2 linked regions of the Lacrimispora indolis DSM 755 genome follow. The protein of the gene in region 1 binds, or shares a complex with, the protein of each later gene. Links are inferred from orthologs where the notes say so. Each region holds a gene or a part of one and is shown on either strand. Other genes may lie near its edges.

Region 1 (9,509 bases):
TGCAGATACCAGAAATGCAGAATGGCCGGCACAGCTTGCCAGCGTAAAGCCTGTAATGGAAAGCCTGACAGTGCGGTATCCATGGGCAGCGGGAGCAGAAGCCAATGCAGACTTAACACCTATTATCAAAGAGAACTTTATGAAGCTTTGCGGAGGCTCCGTTACGGCAGCAGAGTTCGTGGACGCTCTTATAGCAGCAGGCAAATAATCCGGAATAATAAGATTCTATAGGGTGACACCGCCAAGGCGGTGTCACCGTGTAATTAAGGAAAGCCGGGGAGGTATTTAACGTGAAGAAGAATAAGACCATGATTGCCGTATTTCTGATACCGGCAGTCCTAATGTTTGTCCTTGTATTCCTTTATCCTATTCTCAGAACAGTTTTAATGAGCTTTTTTAAGATCGAAGGAATCACGGATTCTATGGCCAAGTGGCAGTTCACAGGACTTGCCAATTACAGCAAGCTTGCAGGGACCAGCTTGTTCCGCATATCCATGTGGAATCTGTTCCGCATCTGGCTGATCGGCGGATTGATCGTCATGTCCCTGGGTCTTTTATTTGCGGTCATCATAACCAGCGGGATACGTTTTAAAAGCTTTTTCAGGGCAATGATCTATCTTCCCAACGTAGTCAGCGCGGTTGCCCTTGCCACCATGTGGCTTCAGTATGTATACAGCCCTAAGTTCGGTCTCCTTAAAAATGTATTTTCAGCCATGGGACTTAAAGTTTTGTCCAAGGTCCAGTGGCTTGATAATGATCATAAATTCATGGCCTTGCTTGTTGCGTACTGTTTTGGCATGGTTGGATATCATATGCTGATATTTGCAAGCGGAATCGAACGGATCGGGGATGACTACTATGAGGCGGCTACCCTGGATGGGGCAAATAAGGTAAACCAGTTCCGCTATATTACCCTTCCCCTGTTAAAAGGGGTGTTTAAAACCAACATTACCATGTGGAGCGTCACCTCAGTAGGTTTCTTCGTCTGGTCTCAGCTGTTCTCAACGGTTACGGCGGATACCCAGACCATCACCCCCATGGTTTACATGTACATGATGATCTTTGGAGCCGGCAACAGTATGACGGAACGGAATGCTGGCTTGGGAGCGGCAATCGGTGTTCTGTTAAGTATTTGTGTGGTAGGGGTCTTCCTGATATGCAATAAACTGATAAAAGATGATGATCTGGAATTCTAAGGAGGGGAATCTATGGCTAGAAAAGGAAAGTTTATGGAGCCATTTAACTGGAAGAGAGAGCTTAGGCTTTTTCCGGGATATCTGCTCCTGATTGTTTGGATTTTATTTACCGTTGTACTGCTGGGCTGGGTGGTGGCCGCCAGCTTTTCTACCACAAAGGCCATTTTTTCAGGCCATGTCCTGTCCCAGGGGATTCATTTTGAAAACTATGCAAAGGCATGGACCAATTCCAATGTGTCCGCTATTTTCTTTAATTCCCTGATGTATTCTGTTATTTCGTGTACGCTTCTGGTATTGATCTGTGCGCCTGCTGCGTACGTTCTGTCCCGTTTTAGATTTGCAGGGAATAAAATGATCCAGACCAGCCTGGTATCCGCCATGGGCGTGCCTGTGGTCATGATCGTTCTTCCCCTGTTCAGCCTGATAGCCGGTATGAACGTATTGAACAACTACATTGCCAATAAGGCGGTTCTGATCTTCCTTTACGTGGGGATCAACGTTCCTTATACAACGATTTTTCTTCTCACATTTTTTGCCAATATTTCCAGGGCTTATGAGGAAGCGGCTGCCATTGACGGCTGTCCTCCCATGAGGGCATTCTGGCTGATCATGTTTCCCATGGCCCAGTCCGGGATCATAACGGTAACAATTTTCAATTTTATCAATATATGGAATGAGTATTTTATTTCCCTGATTTTTGCAAACTCCGACAGAGTGCGGCCGGTTGCGGTGGGACTGTATTCCATGATCAATTCCATGAAATATACGGGAGACTGGTCAGGAATGTTTGCCTCGGTTATCATCGTATTTCTTCCGACCTTTATCCTTTATATCTTTTTGTCGGAGAAGATCATCGCCGGCATTACAGGAGGCGGGGTCAAGGGTTAAAATTAAAAAAACTCCTGCCTTACGTGGGATTGCGGGATAAATAATTTATTGGCAGAATTATTTTCCCCAGTCCATGACAGGCAGGAGGTTTTCCATTTTTATTTGTCCACCACAGGAATCGGTGTTTCGTCCCTTTCGTCTAAGTGGTTTAAATAATATCTGGTATCTTTTGCCACGACACCTGACAGAAGGAGTACAGCTACCAGGTTGGGGATGGCCATCAAAGCGTTTAAGATGTCGGAGATAGTCCAAACCAGATCCAGAGACAGCACAGGGCCTACAACTACAATAGCCACAAAGATGACCTTATAAGGCAGCATGCCCCTGGCGCCGAATAAATACTCACAGCAGCGCTCCCCGTAATAAGACCAGCCGAGAATGGTGGAATAAGCAAAGGTGATGATGCCGATTACCAGGATCACCGGCCCCAGGACAGGAATCTGGCTGAAAGCGGCAGTGGTCATCTGTCCGCCGTTTTGGATCATATCCATGTTGATGTTGGGATTTTTCATTATGGTTGAAACCAGTACCAGACCGGTCATAAGGCAGACGACAACCGTATCCCAGAAGGTGCCGGTTGAGGAAACCAGTGCCTGACGCACCGGATTTCGAGTCTGTGCGGCCGAAGCCACCAGCGGTGCAGAACCCATACCGGATTCATTGGAAAACAGGCCGCGGGCAATACCATACTGCATGGCAAGCATAATGCCGCGTCCGACCAGACCGCCGGCAACCGCGCCGGGCTGGAAAGCCAGGGTGATGATCGCCTTCAGTGCAGGTATGATGAAGTCAGCGTTGATAAACAGAATGATCAGGCAGCCGGCCACATAGAAAATGGCCATAAACGGCACAAGCTTTTCGCACACAGTTGCAATGGACTTGATGCCGCCGATAATGACTACAGCGGTAATCGCGCCGAAGACAAGGCCGATTACAATGCGCGGGATAGGCAGGGGCACGTTGTTTTCAATGATCTCGGCAATGGCGTTGATCTGTGTGCCGCTTCCAATGCCAAAGGATGCAAACAGAGCAAACAGTGCAAAGAGTATGCCCAGCCATTTAAGACCCAATGCCCGTTCCAGCACATACATGGCTCCGCCCTGCATGCGGCCGTCCCTGGTCTGAACACGGTATTTGACCGCAATCAGGGATTCTGCATATTTGGTGGCAATGCCGAATACACCGGTCAGCCAGCACCAGAGAACAGCGCCCGGACCGCCTAAGAATACTGCCGTACCAACACCCACAATATTGCCCGTGCCTATGGTGGAAGCGAGGGCAGTGGTCAGCGCCTGAAACTGGCTGACCTCTCCAGGTGAATCAGGATCTTTTGTTACGGACAGCTTAATGGCTGTTAAGGTTTTGCGCTGGATAAAGCCCGTGCGCACGGTCATAAACAAATGGGTGCCAAACAGCAGCACAATCATGGGTATCCCCCAGATTGCCGAGTCCAGCTTGTTAAAAAATTCAACAACTGCTTGCATTAATTTCTACTTCCCTTCCTTAATGATTTTTGAAATAAAAAAAGTGGGAGATACTCCCACTCACAAAAAAACAGAGATAATGCGATATTCCAAAAAGAAAGGGAAAAAATCGCCTCTGTCCTTTTGCCTGAGAGTTTCGCGCCTAAGCGCTTGCCCCTTCGGCCCCTGCATGATTGCAGATGTCTCCAGAGTGCCATCCGTCCACGGTCTGCGCTGGGCGCACTCCACAGATTTCATATGGCGAACATTTAAAGAATGGTGTCATTATACAATAGTGATTAAATTTTTGCAAGAACTTTATCCATTTCGCCAAAGGATAGAATTCCCTTGACAGCAGTTTTTAAATACGTTAAAATGTACTTGCAGTATATGCTGCTTACAATTGAATAACAAATGAAAAGTACGTAATATCCCTTATTCAGAGTGATGGAGATACAAAGGATCTGTGAAGTCACGGCAACCCCGACCGGTAATGATGGCGTTTCGCCACAAAGCGCGATTGGAAGGTGCCAACCTGAGCGAGAAATCGAGCAATAAGAGGATTTGATACATTGTTGAATCAAGTCCGCGTTGCTGCGGACTTTTCTTTTTGTTATTCCCCCATATCATATAAGGAGGGATGACGTAGGGGTATACCTGTAAGCCCTAAGAGTGAGGGCAGAAAGGAAAACACCCTGCGGCATGCCTGCATGCCCAAAGTACATGGGTAAGAAGGAGGAAATGACAACATGGAAAAATTATTATTCACTTCCGAGTCCGTTACAGAAGGACATCCGGACAAAATGTGCGACCAGATATCTGATGCGATTCTGGATGAGATGTTAAAGCAGGATCCCATGAGCCGTGTGGCCTGTGAAACCTGCTGTACCACCGGGCTTGTCATGGTCATGGGAGAAATAACCACCCATGCCTATGTGGACATTCAGAAGGTGGTGCGGGAGACTGTAAGGGAAATCGGCTATGACCGTGCAAAATACGGATTTGACTGCGATACCTGCGGCGTTATGGTAGCCTTAGATGAGCAGTCTGCAGACATTGCCTTAGGCGTTGACCGGGCTTTGGAAGCAAAGGAACACAAGATGTCTGACGAAGAGATCGATGCCATTGGAGCAGGAGACCAGGGAATGATGTTTGGCTTTGCCAGCAATGAAACGGAAGAATACATGCCTTATCCCATCGCTCTTGCCCATAAGCTGGCTCTTAAGCTCACAAAGGTCCGCAAGGATGGAACTCTGACCTATCTCCGTCCTGACGGAAAGACTCAGGTAACGGTGGAATACGATGAGAACGGCAAGCCTCTCCGCTTAGATGCGGTGGTTTTGTCCACTCAGCACGATGAGAACGTGAGTCAGGAACAGATCCATACTGACATTAAAAAATATGTATTTGATGAAGTTCTGCCGGCAGAGCTGGTAGATGAAAATACCAGTTTTTATATCAATCCCACAGGCCGCTTTGTTATCGGCGGACCTCACGGCGACAGCGGCTTAACAGGCCGCAAGATCATTGTAGACACCTACGGCGGTTATGCCCGTCACGGCGGCGGTGCATTTTCCGGCAAGGACTGCACTAAGGTGGACCGTTCCGCTGCTTATGCGGCCCGTTATGTTGCAAAGAATATAGTGGCAGCAGGCTTAGCCGGCAAGTGTGAGATCCAGCTTTCCTATGCCATCGGTGTGGCTCACCCCACTTCCATTATGGTGGATACCTTTGGAACCGGAAAACTGAGCAATGAAAAGCTTGTGGATATCATCCGTCAGAATTTTGACTTACGTCCGGCGGGAATCATTAAGATGCTGGATTTACGCCGTCCGATCTACAGGCAGACGGCGGCTTACGGCCATTTTGGCAGAAACGACTTAGACTTACCCTGGGAAAAGCTTGATAAGGTTTCCCTTTTAAAAGAATATTTATAATTTTTATTATATGAGAGGGATGCCCCAAACCAGCTGATCCATTGCTGGTGAGCGGCATCTTTTTCTATATGGATCAAAGCAGGAAAACTTTCTGTTCTTATACTCTGTTTCTGCCATAAAAGCTTTATTTCTCCCATTTTCCCCATGAGATCAAATCTTATAAAGCTGATTTCCATAAGACTGATTTAAGGCTGATTTTTTATGAGAAGTCCCTATGTACAAGGCCTTGAAGCCGGTTGTAAGAGAGGCTTAAGAGGGAATAGGACAAAGATTTTATATTTTTTTAATATTTGGCACTAAAACTAGCGCCAAATCCCAGTTTCTTCGTGTTGAAATCTGAAGCTCATATTGATTATAATAAGGCTATGAAAAGGAATTGATTGGCCAATCATACCTTCCACGGATCACACAGTAAATACTATATAATGAAGTGAGGGTATGTAAATATGAAAGAGAAGGTACAAGTATTTGGCCGCTTTTTAAGCGGTATGGTAATGCCCAATATCGGTGCATTTATTGCATGGGGACTGATTACGGCATTGTTTATTCCCACCGGCTGGTATCCCAATGAGACGCTGGGGGCATTGGTTTCCCCTATGGCCAGCATGCTGCTGCCGCTTTTGATCGCATATACGGGCGGTACGGCAGTTTATGGACAGCGAGGCGGCGTGATCGGCGCAATCTCAGCCATGGGCGTAATTGTTGGTTCCAGTGTTCCTATGTTTATCGGTGCAATGATCGTAGGACCGGTCAGCGCATGGGTGATCAAGCAGTTTGACAAAAAGATAGAGAACAAGATCCCTGCCGGATTTGAGATGCTGGTAAATAACTTTTCCATGGGTATCATCGGCGCCATCCTGACGCTTATCGCCCTGAAGGGAGTTGTACCTATTGTTGAGGTGCTGAACCGGGTAATGGAGGCAGGAGTTGGATTCTTCGTGGACAATAGGCTGCTTCCTCTGGCAAGTATCTTCATTGAACCTGCCAAGGTTCTGTTCTTAAACAATGCTATCAACCATGGAATTCTTTCCCCTATGGGAATCCAGCAGGTAGAAGAAATGGGAAAATCCATTTTCTTTCTTCTGGAAGCAAACCCGGGACCTGGACTGGGCGTTTTACTGGCTTACTGCCTTGCAGGTAAGGGATCTGCCAAGAGTTCTGCACCCGGCGCCATTATCATTCACTTTTTAGGCGGAATTCATGAGATTTACTTCCCATATATCCTGATGAATCCTCTTTTACTTCTGGCGGTTATGGCAGGCGGAGCCAGCGGGATCTTTGTATTCCAGCTCCTTGGTGTGGGATTGACCTCACCGGCATCTCCCGGAAGTATCCTGGCTGTTCTTGCAATGACACCAAGAGGCGGTTACTTTGGCGTGCTGGCAGGTGTTGCTGTAGCGGCTGCAGTTTCCTTTGTTGTTGCTCTTCCTCTGCTGCGGTTTACCGGAAAAGGCGGGGAACTGGAGGAATCTAAGGATAAAGTGAAACAAATGAAGCAGGAGTCCAAGGGAAATCAGACTGCAGAAAAGAAAACAGTATCTGGGGGAAGTGTTAAAAAGATCGTGTTCGCCTGTGATGCAGGTATGGGTTCCAGCGCTATGGGCGCAACCGTATTGAAAAAGAAGCTGGCGTCAGCAGGGCTTGGAGATATTGAGGTGGTTCATTCACCGGTGTCCTCCATTCCCCAGGATGCCCAGATCGTGGTGACTCATAAGGAATTGAAGGAACGTGCGGCTCACAGCAATCCTGAAGCCCAGCTGGTTCTGATCACCAATTTCATGGCAGCTCCGGAATACGATGAGTTAGTGGAATCCTTAAAAAAATAAACAGGCAAAAATATAGAATAAAAAGACAGCCTTTCTGGTATCCTATTGTAAACCATGGTATAATGTACACGAAAGCGTTGAGCAGTGCGAAATAAGGCAGGAATAAAATTTCGTTGTGCTTGCACATAAGAAATTTTATTCCAGTCTTATTTCATAGGGCGAATGCCCGTGAGCTGGTAAAACCTGCGGTTTTACCAGCTCCGCTGCGGAGCTATAATACAATGCTTATAACTTATGTATATTGGGTTCAAAAGGGGAATTACATAGATGAAATTAGCAGGGAGAGTACTGAAGTATTACAGCAGAGTGATCGCTGAGTGCATACCTTTGTTTGTGACAGCAGGGCTGCTGCCAGTCTTTTCAGCAGGCATATTCCAGAATGAGCACCTGTATGAAATGTCCAATATTTTGTCCTTTCTGGTGATTCCGGTGTTTATGGGATACAAAGCAGGCACAGTGTGCGGCGGGGATGTCGGCGGTTTGGCCGGCACCCTTGCCGCCTCTGCTGTTGTTATGACAGAGCCTGCTTCTGCCATGATCTTGTCTGCCCTGGCAGGCAGCATCGCAGGTTTTCTCTGCCGGAAGGGGCTGGACCGGATCAAGGACCGGATTCCCGCTGGGTTTGAGATGCTTTTTACTAACTTATACTTAGCGATGCTGGGGCTGCTGGCAGGGGCATTGGCCTATTTCATGCTGATACCGGTAGCGGAATGGCTGATCACTTTATTGGGAAATGGCTTATCATTTATGATAGAAAAGGGAATCATCCCTTTTATCAGCTTTGTGGTAGAGCCTTTAAAAATTATCTTTTTTAATAACTGGATCAATCACGGCTTTTTCCTTCCGTTGGGGCTGGAACAGATGAAAACAAAAGGCAGTTCCATTTTGTTTCTCCTGGAGACCAATCCCGGGCCGGGATTTGGGATCCTTCTTGCCCATGCCCTGGTTTACCGGGACATGAGAAAGAAAATGGTTTCCAGCCTCATTATACAGTCTCTTGGCGGTATTCATGAGGTTTATTTTCCGTATGTGCTGTCAAATATCAGGCTTCTGCCTGCTGCCATAGCAGGCAGCATTGTGGGAAATTACTGTTTTATGATAACCGGCAGCGGACTGTTGGGTCCGGCTTCCCCAGGGAGTATTATCACCATTATGATCATGGCGGATAAAAAGCATTGGCTGGGGATTCTTTTGGGAATTTTGGTTTCCGCCGCAGTGACCTGCCTGCTGGCCTGTCTGATCATGTCGGGAAAGAAGGGGAAAGCAGTCTCCCATGAGGAAACTATACAGAGGAACGAAGAGGTGCAGATGAAGACGAAGAGAATGGAACATGCCAGAATATATTTTGTCTGTGATGTGGGCATGGGCTCCAGTGCCATGGCCGGTGCTCTGTTTAAGAAAAGGCTTAAGCTGGAAGGCCTGACAGGTGTGGAGGTATTCCATGTGTCGGCTGACCGCATTCCGGCTGATGCAGATGTCATTGTCTGTCAGAAGGATTTTGCCCGTTTTTTATCAGGAATTGATAAACCGTGCTTTACTGTGGATAATTTAACGGATATGTCCGGTTATAAAGAGCTTCTGAACTGGTTAATGGGAGGTGGAGAAGATGGCAGGTAATGATTTTACTCCCAGGATGCAGCAGATCGTCCTGGCTCTTTTGGATGAGAAGAGTCCTGTTCCAGTAAAGCAGCTTGCAGATCAGATCCATATCAGTAAAAGAACGGTACAAAGAGAGCTGGAATACATTCCAAGGGCATTAAAAAAGTATGGGCTGACCTTTTGCTCCAAGACAGGGACCGGAATCTGGCTGGAAGGGGACCGGGATCAGATGGAAGCCTTAAAGGCTGAGCTTGAAGCAGATGATGCCCTTGATGTTTCCGACCGCATCGAACGCCAGAAGCGGCTGATCCTGGAAATCCTCAAGGACAAGACCTTAAAAAAGCTGTATTATTACAGTGACTTATTCGGGGTCAGCGAGGCCACTGTCAGCTCGGATTTAGAGGCGGTAAAGGAATGGTTTCACAAGTATCATCTGGAAATAAAGAGAAAGCCTGGGTACGGCGTGTTTATTGAGGGCAGCGAACGGGATTTCCGCCGGGCCCTGCGGGTGTTTATTGATGAAAACATCCATACGGAGATCATACAGGAAATGTATGAGGACAGGAACCAGTCCGTGCTAAAGGTGATTCAGAATAAAAG
Region 2 (9,426 bases), 2.0 Mb from region 1 along the record:
ATTATAATCATTGGCCTGTATTGCTGTTACCAGCAAGCTTCCAATTCCCGGTATGGAAAATATTTTTTCCACTACCAGACTTCCTGTCATCAATCCTACAACCAACGGAGCCAGCACGGTAATAATGGGGATCAGAGCATTCCTTAAGGCATGCTTAAATATTAACTGAAACCCGCTTATTCCTTTACTTTCTGCTAAAAGCATATAATCCGATCCAAGCACTTCCAGCATTTCCGTTCTGGTAAATCGTGCTACCGTTGCTATGGTAAACATACATAGTGATACAGTCGGCAAAACGGAAGATTTTAAAGGAGCGGTTATGTCATAAAGCAGGGGGAACCACCGTAATTTAAAACCAAGGGAATAAGATAACGCCAGTGCAAAAACATAAGAAGGCAGGCTCACTCCTAAAACGGAAACAACCGTTGTTAAGGTATCCCATATGGTATTATGTTTAAGCGCAGCTATAATGCCTAAAATTATACCTATGACAGTTCCAAGTAAAACTGCCTGTCCTCCGATGCGGACAGATATGGGTAAACGAGACTGCAGTAATTGTGAAATCGGTGTGTTTTTAGATATGGTATAGGAAACTCCAAAATCCCCGGTAAGCATATTTTTCATATAATTTATAAAACGAAGGAATGCCGGTTTATCAAGTCCATATTTTGCATTTAATATGGCGATCTGATCTGCCGTTAACTTTTCATCATTAAACGGAGATCCCGGCATAAACTCCAGCATTAAAAATAATATGATTAAAATGGCTAATAAGGTAATTATCGAAACAACTACTCGCTTAAGCAAATATTTTTTCATATCATATTACTTCTCTTTCTAAGTAAATATTACCATAATAACTTCCTTTCCCATTGCCCTTAATTCAAAAAGTTGCCTGCATGACCGTATGAAACCGTATACAAGCAACTTTTGATTGAATACAGGCCGGGCCGCGTACTGCGGTTATCCGCCTTATAAGCGTCTTTCAATAAAGCTGTGATTATGGTATTAGTTTTTTGTTGTATTTTTAAATACTCTGTTAATTGCTACTGAATGGAATTCAATGCCTTTAACATTACTCTTGATCATAACAGCATTGCCCTTTTGGTAGATGGGGAAAATAACTGCATCATCCATAACAATGCCTTCCGCTTTTTTCAGAGCTTCCCATCTGGCAGCCGGATCAAGTGCCAGTTCTCCTTTTTTCGCGGACTCAATGATTGCGTCGTATTCTGCATTTGACCAGAAACCATAGTTGTTGGGATCATCGGTGATCCACATATTCTCATATGTCATAGGATCTGCATAGTCCGGTCCCCAGCGTGTCAGGGCAATTTCAAATTCACCTTCCTGCATTCTCTCTACTCTGTTTTTCTTCGGCAGAACTTCCAAGTTGATCGTAATGCCTGGAAGGGTTGTCTGAACCTCAGCCTGAATAAACTGGGCCACATTCTGGGCGGATTCTGTATCTTCTACAATCATGGAATATGTAAGGGTTTCTACCCCAAGCTCTTTCTTGGCTTCATTCCAGTATTCTAATGCTTTTGCTTTGTCGGTTGAAAGGTAAGTAGCTGTTCCGTCACGGAAATCTTTGCCGTCAGGACCGGTTGCAAGACCGGTAGGAATTGCAAAGTCTGCCACAATAGAACCGTCTTTTAAAATGTTATTAACAATTGCCTTTTTGTCAAAAGAAAGGGCAAGTGCCTTTCTGAGATTTAAGTTTTCCAGCCCGGCTACTTTCAGGTTTGGAGAAAGATACCATAAATATCCGGCCATAATATTCGTAAATTCAGGGTCACCCTGGAATTGCTCTACTTGCTCTCCGGAAAGAATAGCAGTATCCAGATCACCATTCTGGTAAGCAAGCATTACCTGCTGGCTGTCTTTAATTACCTGATACTTAAGACCGTCAAGCTTAACCGCAGCTGCATCCCAGTAATTTTCATTTTTAACTAATTCAATTGTGGTTGCTGCCGGTTCATAAGAAGTTATTACAAACTGGCCGTTGCTTAAAATTGTTTCCGGGGATGTTGCAAAGGTATCCCCGCATTTTTTAAAGAATTCCTCATTTACCGGATAAAAAGCCGGGAATGCCATCAGGGATTCAAAATAAGGAACCGGATTATCTAATTGTATTTCCAATGTCTTTTCATCAACGGCAGTTACCCCTAATTGATCCGGTGCCACACTGCCTCCGCCAATGGCGTCTGCATTTTTGATGCCTGCAATGCCGCCCATAAATGCATATTCACTGGCAGTTGCAGGATCCACCAGACGTCTCCATGCAAATACAAAGTCATTTGCTGTAACAGGGGTTCCATTGGACCATTTGGCATCTTTTAAAGTGATGGTGTAGGTTAATCCATCCTCACTTTTTTCAATCTTGTCCGCCAATGCAGGAACAGCGCTTCCGTCTTCCGCCAACGCATAAAGACCGTCTGTCACATCTGCGATTACTTCAAATGAAGTTCCATCCACCGCAATCTGCGGATCCATGGAAGCTACTTCCACGTCGATGTGCACATTCAATACATTTCCGCCAGCCTTCGCTGCATCTGCCGCGGATTCCTTTGTTTCTGATTTCGTTTCCGCCGGCTTTGAAGCCCCACATCCGGCCAGGCTTAATGTCATGGCAGCCAGACACAGGAAACTGATTAACTTTTTGCTACTTCTCATCTTCGTCCTCCTCATAATTATTTAAGCGTTAACGTTTTTTTTCAAAAACTTTAACGCTCTAATCAATTACACTAGTGTACCAAATTTTTAAGGGGTTGTCAACGAAGATTTTACGGCTTTGAACCGATGTATCCGGCAAAATAACTTCTTTAAGAAACTTTTGTAAAAATAAAAAAGGAATCAGATGTTTTAATAAAACATCTGATTCCTTTTTTATTTTATACTGCTTTCACAACCTTACGCGGCGCCGTCATCCTCATACACTGAAGCAGCTTATCGTTAGGTTCAAATATGATCTTGGTCGTTTCGGCACCGGCCTGGCTTATTAATGTATAAGTCTTTGCTCCCGGTGCGTGGGAAGAAAAATCCAGTAACTTCATATTCTTTGTTTCGTGATCCCTGGCTTCTGTGGAGCCGGTAGGAGCAACGATCTTAATCTCTTCCATGGAACCTTCCCAGGCTTTCTTTCTCTTGCTTCTGCCGTAGATCCGGTCAATGGAAAGAGTATTGGTCACATACAGGTATTCAAATTCCACTTCACTGTTGCGGAATACAAAATAAGCGGCCGCAACGGCAGCAAGCAGGATGAGCACTCCAAAGATCCCGAAAACCGGAGACATGGAGAGGAAAAACGCGATCACGCACAGGATTCCCATCGCAATTTTTATCAACATGGTATAGGCCGGAGACTTTCGCTTCACTAGCCATTCTGCATACATTTCATTCATAACGATCTGGGTCCTTTCCTCTTACCTGCATGGCTTCTTACGGCGCAGCCTGTCCCGATTCAAAAGATGTTTGTTATACCGGAAATCCGCAGTGCAGCGGGTAAAGCCGCAGGCTTTACCCGCTCACGGGCGTTCGCCCTGGGAAGCGGAAGATGGAAAAAATTTCTTATGTGCAAGCACAACGAAATTTTTTTCATCTTCCGCTTCGCACTGCTCATTGCTTTCGTGAATGTTACATCATATCCATTCCGCCTGGTGCTGGCATTGCAGGTGCTTTTTCTTTAATATTAGCAACAACGGACTCTGTTGTCAATAAGGTAGATGCAACACTGGTAGCATTTTGAAGGGCGCTTCTGGTGACCTTTGTAGGATCCAGGATGCCTGCTTCCACCATGTCAACGTATTCTTCCTTGTATGCGTCAAAGCCGGTTCCCACCTTGGACTCTCTCACCTTATTGATGATGACGCTTCCTTCCAGACCTGCATTGGCTACGATGTGGTATAAAGGAGCTTCGAGTGCCTTTAAGATGATCTTTCCTCCGGTCTTCTCATCACCTTCCAGTTCCTTTACAGTGTCTTCGATCTGGTTGATCGCATGAACGTAAGCAGAACCGCCGCCTGCGATAACGCCTTCCTCAACAGCTGCTCTTGCTGCGGATAAAGCGTCTTCCATACGAAGCTTTGCTTCTTTCATCTCGGTCTCTGTTGCAGCGCCTACACGGATCACTGCTACGCCGCCGGATAATTTTGCTAGTCTTTCCTGTAATTTTTCTCTGTCAAAATCAGAAGTGGTCTCTTCGATCTGGCCCTTGATCTGGCCGATTCTTGCGGTGATTGCTTCCTTATCGCCGCAGCCGTCCACGATCACGGTATTTTCCTTCTGAACCTTAACGGATTTTGCACGTCCTAAGAGATCAAGGGTTGCATTCTTAAGCTCATAGCCTAATTCATCGGAAATCACGGTACCGCCTGTTAAAACAGCGATATCCTGTAACATCTCTTTTCTTCTGTCGCCGTAGCCTGGAGCCTTTACAGCGATGACATTGAAGGTACCTCTTAATTTATTAACGATTAAGGTGGTTAAAGCCTCGCCTTCCACATCTTCTGCGATGATGAGAAGTCTTGCGCCGGACTGAACTACCTGCTCTAATAAAGGAAGGATCTCCTGAATGTTTGAGATCTTCTTATCTGTAATGAGAATGTATGGATCGTCTAAATTAGCTTCCATCTTCTCCATATCGGTGCACATATAAGCAGAGATATAACCTCTGTCAAACTGCATACCTTCCACAAGATCCAGCTCTGTCTTCATGGTCTTGGATTCTTCAATGGTGATAACACCGTTGTTGGAAACCTTCTCCATAGCGTCAGCTACCATCTCGCCAACCTCATCATCTGATGCGGAAATAGCTGCTACTCTTGCGATGGATGCCTTGCCTTTGATCGGCTCGCTCATCTTTGCAATAGCTTCTACTGCTGCTTCTGTGGCTTTTTTCATACCCTTTCTTAAAACGATTGGGTTTGCGCCTGCTGCCAGGTTCTTCATTCCTTCATTGATCATAGCCTGAGCCAGAACAGTTGCAGTTGTGGTACCGTCACCGGCCACGTCATTGGTCTTTGTAGCAACTTCTTTTACAAGCTGAGCGCCCATATTCTCAAAGGCATCCTCCAGCTCGATCTCTTTTGCAATGGTAACACCATCGTTTGTGATCAAAGGTGCGCCAAAGGATTTATCCAGTACAACGTTTCTTCCCTTAGGTCCCAATGTTACACGAACGGTATCTGCTAACTGATTAACTCCGGACTCAAGTGCTTTTCTGGCATCTACGCCATATTTAATCTGTTTTGCCATGATTCATTCCTCCAGTTTTCTTCTAAAAATAAAAATACGTATTATCTAAAACTATCTGTTATGATTTCAGTATTGCCTTCTAAAATTATTCGATCACTGCTAAAATATCACTCTGCTTGACGATTACATATTTCTCATCGTCTTCTCCGGTCTCTATTTCTGTTCCTGAATATTTGGAGAAGATTACTTTATCGCCCACTTTAACCTGCATGGTAACTTCCTTGCCGTCTACCAGACCGCCTGGTCCTGCTGCGATAACTTCCGCCTGCTGGGGTTTTTCTTTTGCCTGACCCGGCAGAACAATACCGGACTTTGTTGTCTCCTCTGCAACCAATGGTTTTAACACAACTTTGTCAAATAATGGTACTAATTTCATTGCAATTCCTCCTCATAGCTTTCTGCTTATTATTTCTTTCTTTTGGCCTTCCGAAAGAAGTTTTATTTTATTCACATACTAAGTTATATCACTCATTATTAGCACTGTCAATAGTTGAGTGCTAACTTTATATTTTTTTTACATTTTTACCATATTTGCGGTATTTTCTCCTTTACCTACATAGTTTATAGAAATTTTCTTATTATATACCTTTATTTTTTTCTATGAACGTATTACAATAACATAGAATGAAGAGCCTTACAGGCATTCCGTTATGTTTAAAATGCACAGGCGTTAATAAAAAAGCGCCTTTTAAGCATACCGTTATGTCCAGAATACACGGGCGGTAATAAGGAAAGGAGTGTTTCAAATGGCAAAAAAGGGTAATGGGTTTGGGAAATTTGTGGCACTGGCCACTGTGGCCGGCGTTGTTGCCGCCGGTATCTCTTATTTTACAAAATACAAATCCTTCCACAAAGAACTGGAAGAAAATTTCCATGATTTTGAAGATGAAGGGAATGACGACATTTCCAAAATTGACAGCACGATGAACCGCAACTATGTTTCCTTACATGCCAATAAGGATGAATTTAAGGTCGCCGCTGACCATATGGCAGATGCTGCCAAGGATGCGGTGAGTGCGGCAAAAAACCTGGTTAAGGATGCGGCAAGTATTGTCTCCGATACGGCAAAGGAAGCGGCTTCTGCTATGGCTTTTACAGCGAAGGACATGTTTGAATCCGCAAAAGAACAGGCAGATACGTATTTAGATGACGAAGAAGACAGCTCAGATGGCGGTTTGGATTATGCTGCCGGAGCCGCAGACCGTCTGGCAGAAGAGGCCACAGAGGCAGCGGACTCTATAATGGAAACAGCGGAAACAGCTGTTGAGACAGCCAAAGATGCAGCAAAGGAGGGGTTTGAGGCGGCAAAGGAGGCAGCAAAGGACGGATTTGAGGCCACTAAAGAAGCAGCCCAATCTACCGGAGCGGCGATTAAGGAACTGGCCGATGAAACCACTACCATTGTGGAAGAAGAAATAGATTAAAACAATTTAGTAATGGAACCTGGGAAAAGCCACTGGAAAGCGCTCGCTCTGCAGTGGCTTTTTTCAATGCTGTTGCCGCATTTCCTAAATCACAGTTTATTTCTTATACAGGAATTCTTCCGGTAAATTCACCTTAAAATCCACCGCTAAGTCCCGGAAGTTCTGAGACGTAATGGTCTGAAGCTTATCCGGACGGATGGAAAGCACTTTAACAAGAATCTCCGCAGATTTTTCCACAGTATGCATAAGGCCGAAAGTCAAGTCAAAATCCTCTCCGGAAGCAAACAGGCCGTGATGGGCCCAGACAGCCACATCGTACTTCTTCATCAATTCGCTGGTAGCCACTGCAATATCACGTCCGCCAGGCACCATCCAGCCCACAACACCTACGCCGGCAGGGAAAACCACCGGACATTCCGTAGCCATCTCCCATAATTCCCTGGTAAACACTTTATCCTCCAAGGGCAGGACAAAGGTAAGGGCGATTATATTGGCAGGATGGGCATGGTAGATCACCCTGTGCGTTCCAGCCGTGGCCTCTTTTTTGACCTCATGGTTCATAAGGTGGGAAGGAAGCTCACTGGTAGGACGCCCGCCGTTTATAAGACCCCAGCGGATCCTGTAATTCTCGCCCTTTTCATCTACCTCAATAATACAGGTATTGGCTTCCGGATCCAGGATCACGTTGCGGAAGTATTTTCCGCTTCCTGTTACCATAAAATACTCTCCTGCCAGACCCTTCACGCTGGTGCCGATGGGCTGCCAGGGATTTGCATCCGTAAAGCCTTCTCTTATGGATTCCACCTCTGACTGCTTGATGCGGTAGCTTAAATTGCCGCCGTTCCTCTCATGCCAGTTCTGACGGAAGCCGTCATCACATAAGCGGATAAAGCTTTTTACAAATTCCGTATCTAACATCTTCATATTATCTTTCTCCTTATTTCCGGTTAAGCAGCACTTCTTTTTCATAGCAGCATATCTCTTCAAACCAGTCTTCCTTTGCAGGCACTCCGTTTATCTCACAAAAGTAGTTCCAAACATCGCCTATCGGATAAAGCTTAAGCTCCTCCTGAAGCATCATCTGCTCCGTAAAATTGCGTTCTTCCTGTAACCTTTTAAGGGTTTCATTGGGAAGAAGAAGGGCATTCAGAAGAGCCTTCTGCATGTTGCGCATTCCAACGATCCAGGCGCTTAAGCGGTTGATGCTTGCATCAAAAAAGTCAAGGGCCAGAAGGATGCGGTCCGCCCCGCCCCGTATGATCTCCTTCCCGATCTCCTTTGTTTCATCGTCAAACAGCACAACATGGTCACTGTCCCACCGCACCGGCCTTGTTACGTGAAGGGCCACCTTGTCAAAAAACAGGAGCATGGAAGATATCTTATCAGACACCACCTCCGTGGGATGATAATGGCCGCTGTCCAGCAGGCAGAGGATATCATTCTTGGAGGCGTAATTCATATAAAACTCATGGGAACCAACGGTGCAGCTTTCCATTCCTATCCCAAATACCTTGGATTCCACAGCCACATATACCTTGGTCCTATCGTAGTCAATGGAAAGGATCTGATCAAGAGAATCCTTTAATCTCGCCCTTGGGGAAGTGCGGTCTGCCGGTATATCCTTAAACCCGTCGGGAATCCAGATGTTCATGGTACAGGGAGTCCCCTGCTCCTTTGCAAAATACTCAGAAATGCGGAGGCACGCCTGCACGTGTCTGATCCAGAAGCTCCGTATCTCATCATCTTCACTGGACAGGGTGGCATTTTCCGCCTTTGGATGGGAAAACAAGGTGGGATTAAAGTCAATGCCGATCCCTCTTTCCCTTGCAAACTCCACCCACTTTGTGAAGTGTTTCGGCTCCAGCTGATCCCGGTCCGCCCATTCTCCCTCCTCAAATATAGCATAGCTTGCGTGAAGGTTAATCCTGTGCTTTCCAGGGATCAGGCTCAGCGCCTTATCCATGTCCCTCATCAGCTCCTGAGGATTTCTCGCCCGGCCAGGGTAATTGCCTGTAGCCTGAATTCCCCCTGATAAGGCTCCATCCCCATCAAATCCCATCACGTCATCTCCCTGCCAGCAGTGCATGGAAATGGGGATCGTTTTTAAGGCTTCCAATGCCTCATCCGTATTTACGCCGACGGCTTTGTATGCTTCCCTTGCTGCTTCATATCTTTCTTTTATTGTCATGGCTCTCTTCTCCTTTTAACGATTTAATTAATCCAAATGAAATACAGGCTTTAAACCAATGGAAACAGGACTGTTGTCCGGGTTGGTTTTCATGATATCAGCCATGAAATCCCACCATTTCCGGTTGATGGGAGTATCAGCCGATTCCGCCCATTTCTCTTCATCTTCGATCTCAATATACCCGTAAAGGACATTGGTCTCCTCATCTAAGAAAATGGAGTAATTGTGTCCCCCATGCCGGCTGATCATTTCCTTCATCTCAGGCCAGAGCAGATTATGTCTCTTTTCATATTCTTCGGCCATTCCTTCATTTAAGTACATTTTAAAAGATTTTCTTATCATGTCGTCTCCTCCATTCATGACAGCCTATTGCGGGGCTGGTACTCTTTTACTGCAAAGGACCGGTATACTGCTTCCCTTGCCTGTTTCAGGCTTTTAAACTCCCCGGCAGCAAGCATCTGGGCAAGAAGGTTTCCGATGGCAGTAGCTTCTCCCGGTCCGGCATAAACGGTCCGGCCTGTGCAGTCTGCAGTCAGCTGGTTTAAATACTCCGCATTG

Evidence for each region.
Region 2: the proteins of metK (region 1) and groL are in contact, whole or in part, in a cryo-EM structure (PDB 8P4O), measured with the Escherichia coli proteins. The link is inferred for Lacrimispora indolis DSM 755 from one-to-one orthologs.

The regions. Positions count from the first base shown.
Region 1 is NZ_AZUI01000001.1:2,421,725-2,431,233, forward strand. Bases 3,460-6,390 are described here. They hold metK (methionine adenosyltransferase), read left to right. Parts: upstream 3,460-4,296; coding sequence 4,297-5,484; downstream 5,485-6,390. Other genes in these bases: K401_RS0111715 (alanine/glycine:cation symporter family protein), read right to left, coding at 3,460-3,568; K401_RS0111725 (PTS mannitol transporter subunit IIBC), read left to right, coding at 5,931-6,390. In the rest of the region: K401_RS0111700 (ABC transporter substrate-binding protein), read left to right, coding at 1-208; K401_RS0111705 (carbohydrate ABC transporter permease), read left to right, coding at 291-1,196; K401_RS0111710 (carbohydrate ABC transporter permease), read left to right, coding at 1,209-2,084; more of K401_RS0111715, read right to left, coding at 2,183-3,459; more of K401_RS0111725, read left to right, coding at 6,391-7,310; K401_RS0111730 (PTS sugar transporter subunit IIBC family protein), read left to right, coding at 7,578-8,927; K401_RS0111735 (BglG family transcription antiterminator), read left to right, coding at 8,917-9,509. UniProt on the Escherichia coli protein: Catalyzes the formation of S-adenosylmethionine (AdoMet) from methionine and ATP.
Region 2 is NZ_AZUI01000001.1:429,506-438,931, forward strand. The notes cover bases 2,947-5,794. They hold groL (chaperonin GroEL), read right to left. Parts: upstream 5,257-5,794; coding sequence 3,637-5,256; downstream 2,947-3,636. Other genes in these bases: K401_RS0102045 (DUF6106 family protein), read right to left, coding at 2,947-3,404; K401_RS0102055 (co-chaperone GroES), read right to left, coding at 5,342-5,632. In the rest of the region: K401_RS0102035 (ABC transporter permease), read right to left, coding at 1-819; K401_RS0102040 (peptide ABC transporter substrate-binding protein), read right to left, coding at 1,009-2,676; more of K401_RS0102045, read right to left, coding at 2,895-2,946; K401_RS30930 (hypothetical protein), read left to right, coding at 6,003-6,680; rhaD (rhamnulose-1-phosphate aldolase), read right to left, coding at 6,777-7,604; K401_RS0102070 (L-rhamnose isomerase), read right to left, coding at 7,618-8,868; rhaM (L-rhamnose mutarotase), read right to left, coding at 8,896-9,210; rhaB (rhamnulokinase), read right to left, coding at 9,225-9,426.